2 regions of the Streptomyces sp. NPDC042364 genome follow, and region 2 is predicted to be linked to the other one. Evidence: riboswitches for the same ligand, from Rfam matches in the RefSeq annotation. Region 2 holds a riboswitch; the other holds the start of a gene.
The links. Region 2 has a riboswitch for cobalamin ahead of AC067N_RS34880 (ribonucleoside-diphosphate reductase subunit alpha). Riboswitches for the same ligand answer to the same signal wherever they lie in the genome.

Region 1 (4,721 bases), on a different contig from region 2:
GTGGCCGTGCGGCCCGGGTCAGCCGTCGGCCGGTACCGGGGGAGCGGCCCCCACCAGCGCCGCCAGCTCGTCCGGGGTCCGCGGACCGGGCGCCTGGTCGGTCAACAGCCCCTGCTCGCGCAGGAGCCGGGTGACCGCGATGCCCCAGGGCAGGCGCAACCCCGCCTGTTCGAGGAGGTCCGTACGGGCCAGCATCGCGGCCACCGGGCCCGTCCGGGCACCGGACGGGGTGAGCAGCGCCGCGTCGTCGGCCCACCGCAGCGCCAGATCGACGTCGTGCGTCGCCATCACCACGGTCGTGCCGGAGCGGCGGAGCCCGTCCAGGGTGGTGAGGAGCCGTTCCTGGCCGTCGGGGTCGAGTCCCGCGGTCGGCTCGTCGAGGATCAGCACCCGCGGCCGCATCGCCACCGCGCCGGCGATCGCGGTCCGCTTGCGCTGGCCGTAGGAGAGCAGATGGGTGGGCCGGTCGGCGAGGGCGGAGATACCGAGCGCGGCGAGCGCCTCGTCCACCCGGACCCGTACCTGGTCGTCGGGCAGCCCGAGGTTCAGCGGTCCGAACGACACGTCCTGGGCGACCGAGGCCGCGAAGAGCTGGTCGTCCGGGTCCTGCACCACCAGCTGAACGGTCGTCCGCAGCCCGGTCAGGCCCTTGCGGTCGTAGGTCACCGGCCGCCCCTCGACCGTCAACTCACCCGAACGCGGCCGGAGTCCACCGCTGAGCAGCCGCATCAGCGTCGTCTTGCCGCTGCCGTTGCGGCCCAGCAGGGCGAGCGCGCGCCCCTCGCGCACCTCGAAGTCGAGCTCACTGAGCACGGCCGGGCCGTCCTCGTACGCGAACGACGCGCCCCGCAGGGCGACGAGCACGGGCTCGCTCATGTCAGCGGCCTTTCCAGGACGAAGGTGAGAGCGGCCACGGCCGCGAGGAGGACGACGCTGACGGAGGTGAAGCGGACGGAGACCCGAGCCTCGGGCACCAGGACGCGCAGGGTGCCGTCGTAGCCCCGCCCGGCCAGGCCCGTCTGGAGCCGCGCCGCCCGGTCGAAGGCCCGTACGAACGCGGTCGCGCCGAGCCCGGCCAGGGACCGCCAGGTGGCGGCGCGGGTGGTGTGCCCGAGCCGGGCCGCCTGCGCGTCGCGGATCCGGCGTACGGAGTCCAGGAGCAGGAAGCTCATGCGGTACGTCACCAGGGCGACGTCCACCACCGGTGCGGGCACCCCGGCCCGCACCAGCCGCGGCAGCAGGTCCGACATGGGGGTGGTGAAGGCGAACAGCAGGACGCCCAGGGAGGCGGCGGAGGTCCGCAGCAGCAGCTCCGCCGCACGGACCGGACCGCCCGCGGCCAGGGTCACGAACCCGTCGGGCCCGCCGACCTGGACGAGCAGCGGCAGCGCCCCGGTCACACAGAACCCCAGCGGCACCCGGTAGGCGCGCCACAGCCGGCGACGCGGCACACCGGCCGGTCCGAGCAGCACGACGAGCGCGGTCAGCAGGACGAGGGCCGCGCCGGGCCAGGGCGGCAGCGAGATCGCGAGCACGGTGAGGCCGAGCCCGAGCACGGCCTTGTCCACGGGATGGCGGCGGCGCCAGCGACTGCTGTGCGCCGCCTCGTCGATCGGTAGCACGTGGCGTCAGACCTCTTCGGAGCCGGACCCGGCCGGCGTCCTCGCGGTCTCCTGCTGTGCCAGTGCCCGCGCCTCGCCCTGGCGGCGGCCCCGGTGCAGGCCGAAGTAGTAGGCGAGGACGCCCGCGCCGAGGGCGGCCTGGAGGGAGAACAGCGCGGACTCGATCTCACCGGAGGGCGGCTCGTACAGGGGCGAGAACCACGGCTTGTAGTCCGGCTCGATCTCGGTGATCGCGCTCTCGGCCTCCCCGTCCGCCCCCGTGAAGGGCTCCTTCTTGTGGTCGCCGAGGCCGAGAGCCAGCGGCAGCACCGCGAGCGCGGCCACCACGAGCAGCAGCAGGACGTTGATCTTCGTGTTCCGGCTCATCGCGCCACCGCCTCGCTCTTCGTCTCCCGCTTGCCCGCCACGAGCACCCCGAGCCGGGTCAGCTCGCCCTTGCTCGACTGCACCAGAAGCCGCATCACCAGCACCGTGAGCAGGCCCTCGCTCACCGCGAGGGGGAGCTGGGTGATGGCGAAGATGGAACCGAACTTGCCGAGCGCGCCCAGGAACCCGCTGCTCGGGTCGGGGAACGCGAGCGCGAGCTGGACACTGGTGACGCAGTAGGTGGACAGGTCGGCGAAGAACGCGCCGAAGAACACCGCGACCATCAACGGCACGTCGTAGTGCCGCAGCAGCTTGTAGACGGCGTATCCGGCCCAGGGGCCGACGATCGCCATGGAGAAGACGTTGGCGCCGAGTGTGGTCAGTCCGCCGTGGGCGAGCAGCAGGGCCTGGAAGAGCAGGGTGATGGTGCCCAGCACCGCCATGATCGGCGGCCGGAACAGGATGGCACCGAGTCCGGTGCCGGTGGGGTGGGAGCAACTCCCGGTGACGGACGGCAGCTTCAGCGCCGACAGGACGAAGGTGAAAGCCCCCGAGGCACCGAGCAGCAGCGTGCTCTCAGGGTGTTCCCTGACCTCACGGGTGAGTGACCGTACTCCGTGGACGACGAACGGCGCGGACGCGACACCCCAGGCGATCGCGTGCGCCGGGGGAAGGAAACCCTCGGCTATGTGCATGGCTCAGCAGACCCTCTCCAGCACCTCGTGGATGGTTGACGTGCCTTGGCCGGTCTCCTGGCTGACGGGTACCACCGCCCGTGCTCCGCCTTCCCGGGTCACAAGGACCCAGTGGCTGTCCGCGAGGACTGGAGCCGGACTTCCCGATCACAGTGGCGAGGGCCGCACCGGCATCACACCGGATTTCCCGTTCACCAAGGCGTGGTGACAGTAGTGCCCCCACAAGGCCGCTGACAAGCGCAGACGGGGGCGTGAAGGCGGTGGTGAACAGCACACACCCCGGCGCACGCCTCAGCTGTCCCACGCGCCGCACCGCGCGGGGAGGACCCAACGGCCTTGCCCGGTGCGGCGGATTTGCCGGTAGGACGGACGTCCCGGCACCGCGGGCCGCCCTTGGCCCGGACGTCGGCCCTGCGCTTGAATGCAGGCTTCACACCTTCGGTACAAGGGAGTCAGCTGTGCACCGCCCGACCCTGGCACGCAGCACGCGCCGTCTCGGCGTCCTCACCGCGACCGCGCTCGCGTTCGCCGTCGTCACCGCGGCACCGGCCGCGGCGCACACGGAGGTCGAGGCGGAGGGCGCCCGCGCCCTCGACCAGAACGTCGAGCTGACCTTCTCCGCCGAGTCGGAGTCCGCCTCCGCCGGCATCACCAAGCTGGAGGTCATCCTGCCGAAGGGCATCGCCCCCGCCGACGTCGGCTACGAAGAGGGCCCCAAGGGCTGGAAGTTCGCCGCCACCGAACGGGGCTACACCGTCTCGGGACCGAAGCTCGCGGTGGGGGAGGACGCCGAGTACGTCGTCTCCGTACGGCAGTTGCCCGACGCGAAGTCGCTGGTGTTCAAGACGCTGCAGTTCTACAGCGACGGCAAGGTGGACCGCTGGATCGAACTGGACGACTCCGGCGGCGACGGGCACGGCCACGGTCACCCCGCGCCCCGGCTGGACCTGGAGCCCGCCGCTCCCGGCGCGGAACTCGTCAGTCCCACCCCCAGCCCTTCGGAGGAGCCCTCGCCGGCGACCGCCTCGCCGGAGCCCGACCTCGAGGCCGCGGAAGCAACGGCGAAGCCCGCGGCGGACAGCACCGACGGCGACGACGGCGTCCCCCTGGCCGTGCCCCTCGGTATCGGCGCGGCCGTCCTCGCCCTCGGCGGTGGCCTGTGGTGGTGGCGCGGCCGCCGCGGCGGAGCCGCCTGACCCGTACGGACCGGACGGATGACGACGGACCGGACGGATGACGGTCTCACGGATGAAGCTCTCCTGGACGAAGGTCTGACGGATGATCTTTGAGGGATGAAGCTCGGCCGGATGGAGGTCTGACGGATGACGATCTGGTCGACGGGGGCGGCCGGGCTCGCCGTCGGCATGCTGATCGCGGCGGTGACCGCGCCCGTGGGGGTCTCGGGCGCGGTCTTCCTGCTGCCCGTCCAACTGAGCGTGCTGGGTGTGCCGAGCCCGGCCGTCACCCCGACGAACCTGCTGTTCAACGTGGTGTCCGGGCCCGGCGCCCTGTTGCGTCACCACCGCGCGGGCGCCCTGGACGGCCCTCTGACCCGCGGGCTGCTGGCGGGCACCCTGCCCGGCGTCGTCATCGGTGCCGTGGTCCGGGTCCTCGCGGTCCCCGGCGCGACCGTCTTCCGTCTCCTGGTTGCCGCCCTGCTGATGCCGCTCGGCGCGTGGCTCGTGCTGCGCACCCTGCGGCCCGCCCGCCGTGTCCAGGCGCCGGAGCCCTCGCCCCGTGCGGTCACCGGCCTGGCGCTGGTGGTCGGCGTCGTGGGCGGGATCTACGGGATCGGCGGCGGCTCCCTCCTCGGCCCGATCCTGGTGGGGCGGGGCATGCCCGTCGCCAGGGTGGCGCCGGCCGCGCTCGCCTCGACCTTCGTCACCTCCGTGGCCGGTGCCGCGGCCTTCACCCTGCTCTCCCTCACCGGCTCCGGCGACATCGCCCCCGTCTGGTCCCTCGGCCTGGCCTGCGGCCTCGGCGGTCTGCTGGGCGGCTACCTGGGCGCACTCCTGCAACCACGGCTCCCCGAGACGGC
Region 2 (4,721 bases):
CGCGCAGGAGACCAAGGTCTCCAAGCTGGTGTCGCTCCTGGTGAAGGTCGGTGCGCTGGTCTTCGTCCTGACGATGGACAAGACCGTCGCCATCAACTTCCAGCTCCTCGGCGGCATCTGGATCCTCCAGACCTTCCCGGCCCTCGTCGGCGGCCTCTTCACCCGCTGGTGCCACCGCTGGGCACTCCTCGCCGGCTGGGCGGTCGGCATGATCTACGGGACGGTCGCCGCGTGGAACGTCTCCTCGCCGACCCAGAAGCACTTCGGCGGCTCCTCGGCGGAGATCCCCGGCATCGGTGAGATCGGCTACATCGGCCTCACCGCCTTCGTCCTCAATGCCGTCGTCACCGTGGTCCTCACCTTCGTCCTGCGAGCGGCCAAGGCCCCCGACGGTATCGACGAGACCAAGCCGAGCGACTACACGGCCGACGCGGGTGACGCGGGCGTCCAGGTGGAACTGCCTCCGGCGACAGCGGGTTCGAGCCACTGATCCATAGGACGTGAAGGACCCCGCGCCCCCGGGAAAGGCCGAAGCCCGTGTGCCGGGCCGAGGCCTTCCGCAGGGCAGAGGCCCCGCGACGGGCCGAAGGCCCGAAAGGGGCGCGGGGAACTGCGCGAACAACCACGGCGAACCCGCACCCGGCTACCCTGACCCCGTGACCGTCCGCACACCGATCGTCCTGGACAGCGACCCCGGTATCGACGACGCCGTAGCCCTCCAGTACCTGCTCGGCACGGGCCTGTGGGACCTCAAGGCCTACACCTCGGTCGGCGGCAACCTCCCCGCCGACGCCACCTACCGCAACGCCCGCGCCCTGGCCCGCGCCCTCCGCATCGACACCGACGTCCCGGTGCACCGAGGCGCGGGCCGCCCTCTCTCCCGCCTCCCCTACCGCGAGGCATCCGCCTTCCACGGCCCGGCCGGCCTCGGCGAGGAATCGCTGCCCGACTCCACCGCCCCGCACGCCCCGGAGTCCTCCGCGCAGGCCCTGCTGCGCCTGTCCCGCGAGTACGAGGGCGAGCTGACGGTCTGCGCCACCGGCCCGCTCACGAACGTCGCGATCGCGCTGCTGGAGGATCCCGGCTTCGCCCGCCGCGTCGGGAAGTTCGTGTTCATGGGCGGCGCCGCGCAGGTGCCGGGGAACTTCACGCCGGTCGCCGAGTTCAACATCTGGGCCGACCCGGACGCCGCCGAGATCGTGCTCTCCTCCGGCATCCCCTTCACCATGGTCGACCTGGACGCATCCCACGGCCGGCTGTTCCGCCCCGCGGACCTCGCGGCACTGGAGGCGGCGGGGCCCGGCGCAGCCCTCGCCGCCCGGCTGATGCGGACGTACATGAACGCCTACACCCGTCACGGCGGGGACGGTACGTGTCCGCTGCACGATCCGCTGGCCGTGGGGGTGTGCGGGGACGAGGCGTTCGTGACGACCGCCGAAGGGGCCGTGGTGGTGGAGTGTGCGAGCGAACTCACTCGGGGCCAGACCGTGTTCGTGCCCGCCGACGCCCGGCGGATCTACTACTCCGAGTCCCCCGCCCTGACCGCCCGCCTCCGCGCCACCGGCCGCGTCGCCCTCGGCCCGGGCCCCCACGACTTCAGCGAGCACTTCGTGACGACGCTGCCGCACTGGCCGGCGGTGGCCTGACCGACCCACCCGGTCCGAACGGCCGCCCGGTCCGAACACCTCACGCGGCGTCACAGACCCACCCGCGCCGACAATCACAAGATCAACCGTCCCTGTGGACAACCGCAGACCTGCCGACCGGCCCCTCGTGCAGACTGCGATCCATGGACATCACGATCAGGTACATCTCCCCCGACGCCTACGCCGACCTCGGCGAGATCACCACCCAGGCCCACCTCCCGGACGGACTGCTGGACTTCGGCGAGAGCGACGATTACCTCGGGGAGCTTCGGGACGTGGCGAAGCGGGCCGCCGCGGCCGAGGTGCTCGTCCCCGCGACGGACGGACGGGTGGCCGGAGGCGTGACCTTCGTCCCGGCCGGAGGCGCCATGGCCGACATCGCCGCCGCGGGCGAGGCCGAGATCCCGATCCCGGCGGGCGACCACGCGGCCCACGGCCGTGGCATCGGCGAGGCCCCGGTGCGGGCCCCGCACTTCCCGGACCTCACGATGCTCACCTATGAGTTGACGCCATGACACGCTCCGAAGTCACCACGACACAACATCTGGGGGTGGAGCGGCAGCCCAACACAAGATGTATGCTCATGCTCGCTGTCGCCGCAGGGGAATCCGGTGCGAATCCGGAACTGTCCCGCAACGGTGTACTTGCGTGCGTTCGCACGCGAGTCCAGTCCGAGGACCTGCCGACAGTGCGCCCGGCCGTCCGGTCCGGGTGCCCTGACGTCCGGGCCTCGTGGAGTGGGCCGGTGGACGCGACGCCCCCGTGCGCTCGTGTGCTGCTGCCTGCCCTCCGCAGGGCCCCGTGCCGAGCGAGGGAGAGCCCCCACGTGACCATCGCGCCAGCCGACCCGGTTTCAGCCGCCCCGGCCCACGCCGGACCGGCTTCCGCCACCCCGGCGACGGAGACCGACGGTCCCGGTGCCGCCCTGCTGCGGACCCTGACCGAGCTGACCTCCGACCTCCCCGACGCCGACCCCGGCCGGGTCGCCGCCGCCGCGCTGCGCGGCCGGTCCGCACGGGCGGACGAGACGGAGCTGCGCGAGCTGGCCACGGAGGCGGCCGCCGGCCTCATCTCCGAGGACCCCGCCTACTCGAAGCTGGCCTCCCGTCTGCTGACGATCTCCATCCGCGCCGAGGCCGCCTCCCAGGGCGTCACGACGTTCACGGAGTCCGTCGCCGTGGGCCACCGGGAAGGGCTCATCGCCGACCGCACGGCGGAATTCGCGCGCCTGCACGCCGAGCGTCTCGACGCGCTCGTCGACCCTGCCGCCGACGACCGCTTCGGCTACTTCGGGCTGCGCACGCTGCACAGCCGCTACCTCCTCAGGCACCCGATCACCCGCAAGGTCGTGGAGACGCCGCAACACTTCATGCTGCGGGTGGCGAGCGGTCTCGCGGAGGACGACACCGCTCGGTCCGTGGACGAGGTCGCCGCGCTCTACGGGCTGATGAGCCGCCTCGACTACCTGCCCTCCTCCCCCACCCTCTTCAACTCGGGTACGCGGCACCCCCAGATGTCGTCCTGCTACCTCCTCGACTCCCCGCTGGACGAGCTGGACTCCATCTATGACCGCTACCACCAGGTGGCCCGTCTCTCGAAGCACGCGGGCGGCATCGGGCTGTCGTACTCCCGCATCCGTTCGCGCGGTTCGCTGATCCGTGGCACCAACGGGCACTCCAATGGCATCGTGCCGTTCCTGAAGACCCTGGACGCCTCGGTCGCCGCCGTGAACCAGGGCGGCCGGCGCAAGGGCGCGGCCGCGGTCTACCTGGAGACCTGGCACTCCGACATCGAGGAGTTCCTGGAGCTGCGCGACAACACCGGTGAGGACGCCCGCCGTACGCACAACCTGAACCTGGCCCACTGGATCCCGGACGAGTTCATGCGCCGGGTCAACGCGGACGAGCAGTGGTCGCTGTTCTCCCCGGCCGACGTGCCCGAGCTGGTCGACCTGTGGGGCGAGGAGTTCGACGCGGCGTACCGCAAGGCGGAGGCGGACGGGCTGGCGCGGAAGACCATCCCGGCCCGTGACCTGTACGGCCGCATGATGCGGACGCTCGCGCAGACCGGCAACGGCTGGATGACGTTCAAGGACGCCGCCAACCGCACCGCCAACCAGACGGCCGAACCGGGCCACGTCGTCCACTCCTCCAACCTCTGCACGGAGATCCTGGAGGTCACGGACGACGGGGAGACGGCGGTCTGCAACCTGGGCTCGGTGAACCTGGGCGCCTTCGTCGACCCGGCGACCGGTGACCTCGACTGGCAGCGGCTGGACGAGACCGTCCGCACCGCCGTGACCTTCCTGGACCGGGTCGTCGACATCAACTTCTACCCGACCGAGCAGGCGGGTCGTTCGAACGCCAAGTGGCGCCCCGTGGGCCTCGGCGCGATGGGCCTCCAGGACGTCTTCTTCAAGCTGCGTCTGCCCTTCGACTCGGCCGAGGCGAAGGCCCTGTCCACCCGGATCGCCGAGCGCATCATGCTCGCCGCGTACGAGGCCTCCACCGACCTCGCCGAGCGCAACGGCCCGCTGCCGGCCTGGGAGAAGACCCGTACGGCCCGCGGTGTGCTGCACCCCGACCACTACGGCGTCGAGTTCACCTGGCCGGAGCGCTGGGCGGCCCTGCGCGAGCGCGTCGCGGCCGTCGGCATGCGCAACTCGCTGCTCCTCGCCATCGCGCCCACGGCGACCATCGCCTCCATCGCCGGTGTGTACGAGTGCATCGAGCCGCAGGTCTCCAACCTCTTCAAGCGCGAGACCCTCTCCGGTGAGTTCCTCCAGGTCAACTCCTATCTGGTGAAGGACCTCAAGGAGCTGGGCGTCTGGGACGCACGCACCCGTGAGGCGCTGCGCGACTCGAACGGCTCGGTTCAGGACTTCGCGTGGGTCCCGGACGACATCCGGGCGCTGTACCGCACGGCCTGGGAGATCCCCCAGCGTGGTCTGATCGACATGGCCGCCGCCCGCACCCCGTATCTGGACCAGGCCCAGTCGCTGAACCTGTTCCTGGAGACGCCGACCATCGGCAAGCTCTCCTCGATGTACGCGTATGCCTGGAAGTCGGGGCTGAA

Region 1: it holds a riboswitch for cobalamin, as region 2 does, so the genes downstream of both, AC067N_RS35765 (energy-coupling factor ABC transporter permease) here and AC067N_RS34880 (ribonucleoside-diphosphate reductase subunit alpha) in region 2, are expected to answer to the same signal.

Annotation. Positions count from the first base shown of each region.
Region 1 covers NZ_JBWKAJ010000029.1:60,923-65,643, reverse strand. Annotated here, with positions in the region: gene AC067N_RS35780 (energy-coupling factor ABC transporter ATP-binding protein) at 19-876, opposite strand; gene cbiQ (cobalt ECF transporter T component CbiQ) at 873-1,622, opposite strand; gene AC067N_RS35770 (energy-coupling factor ABC transporter substrate-binding protein) at 1,629-1,988, opposite strand; gene AC067N_RS35765 (energy-coupling factor ABC transporter permease) at 1,985-2,683, opposite strand; cobalamin riboswitch at 2,714-2,897, opposite strand; gene AC067N_RS35760 (DUF1775 domain-containing protein) at 3,142-3,879, shown strand; gene AC067N_RS35755 (TSUP family transporter) at 4,006-4,721, shown strand, end outside.
Region 2 covers NZ_JBWKAJ010000027.1:62,897-67,617, reverse strand. Annotated here, with positions in the region: gene mctP (monocarboxylate uptake permease MctP) at 1-490, shown strand, start outside; gene AC067N_RS34890 (nucleoside hydrolase) at 657-1,646, shown strand; partial or broken gene AC067N_RS34885 (GNAT family N-acetyltransferase) at 1,790-2,113, shown strand; cobalamin riboswitch at 2,224-2,347, shown strand; gene AC067N_RS34880 (ribonucleoside-diphosphate reductase subunit alpha) at 2,473-4,721, shown strand, end outside.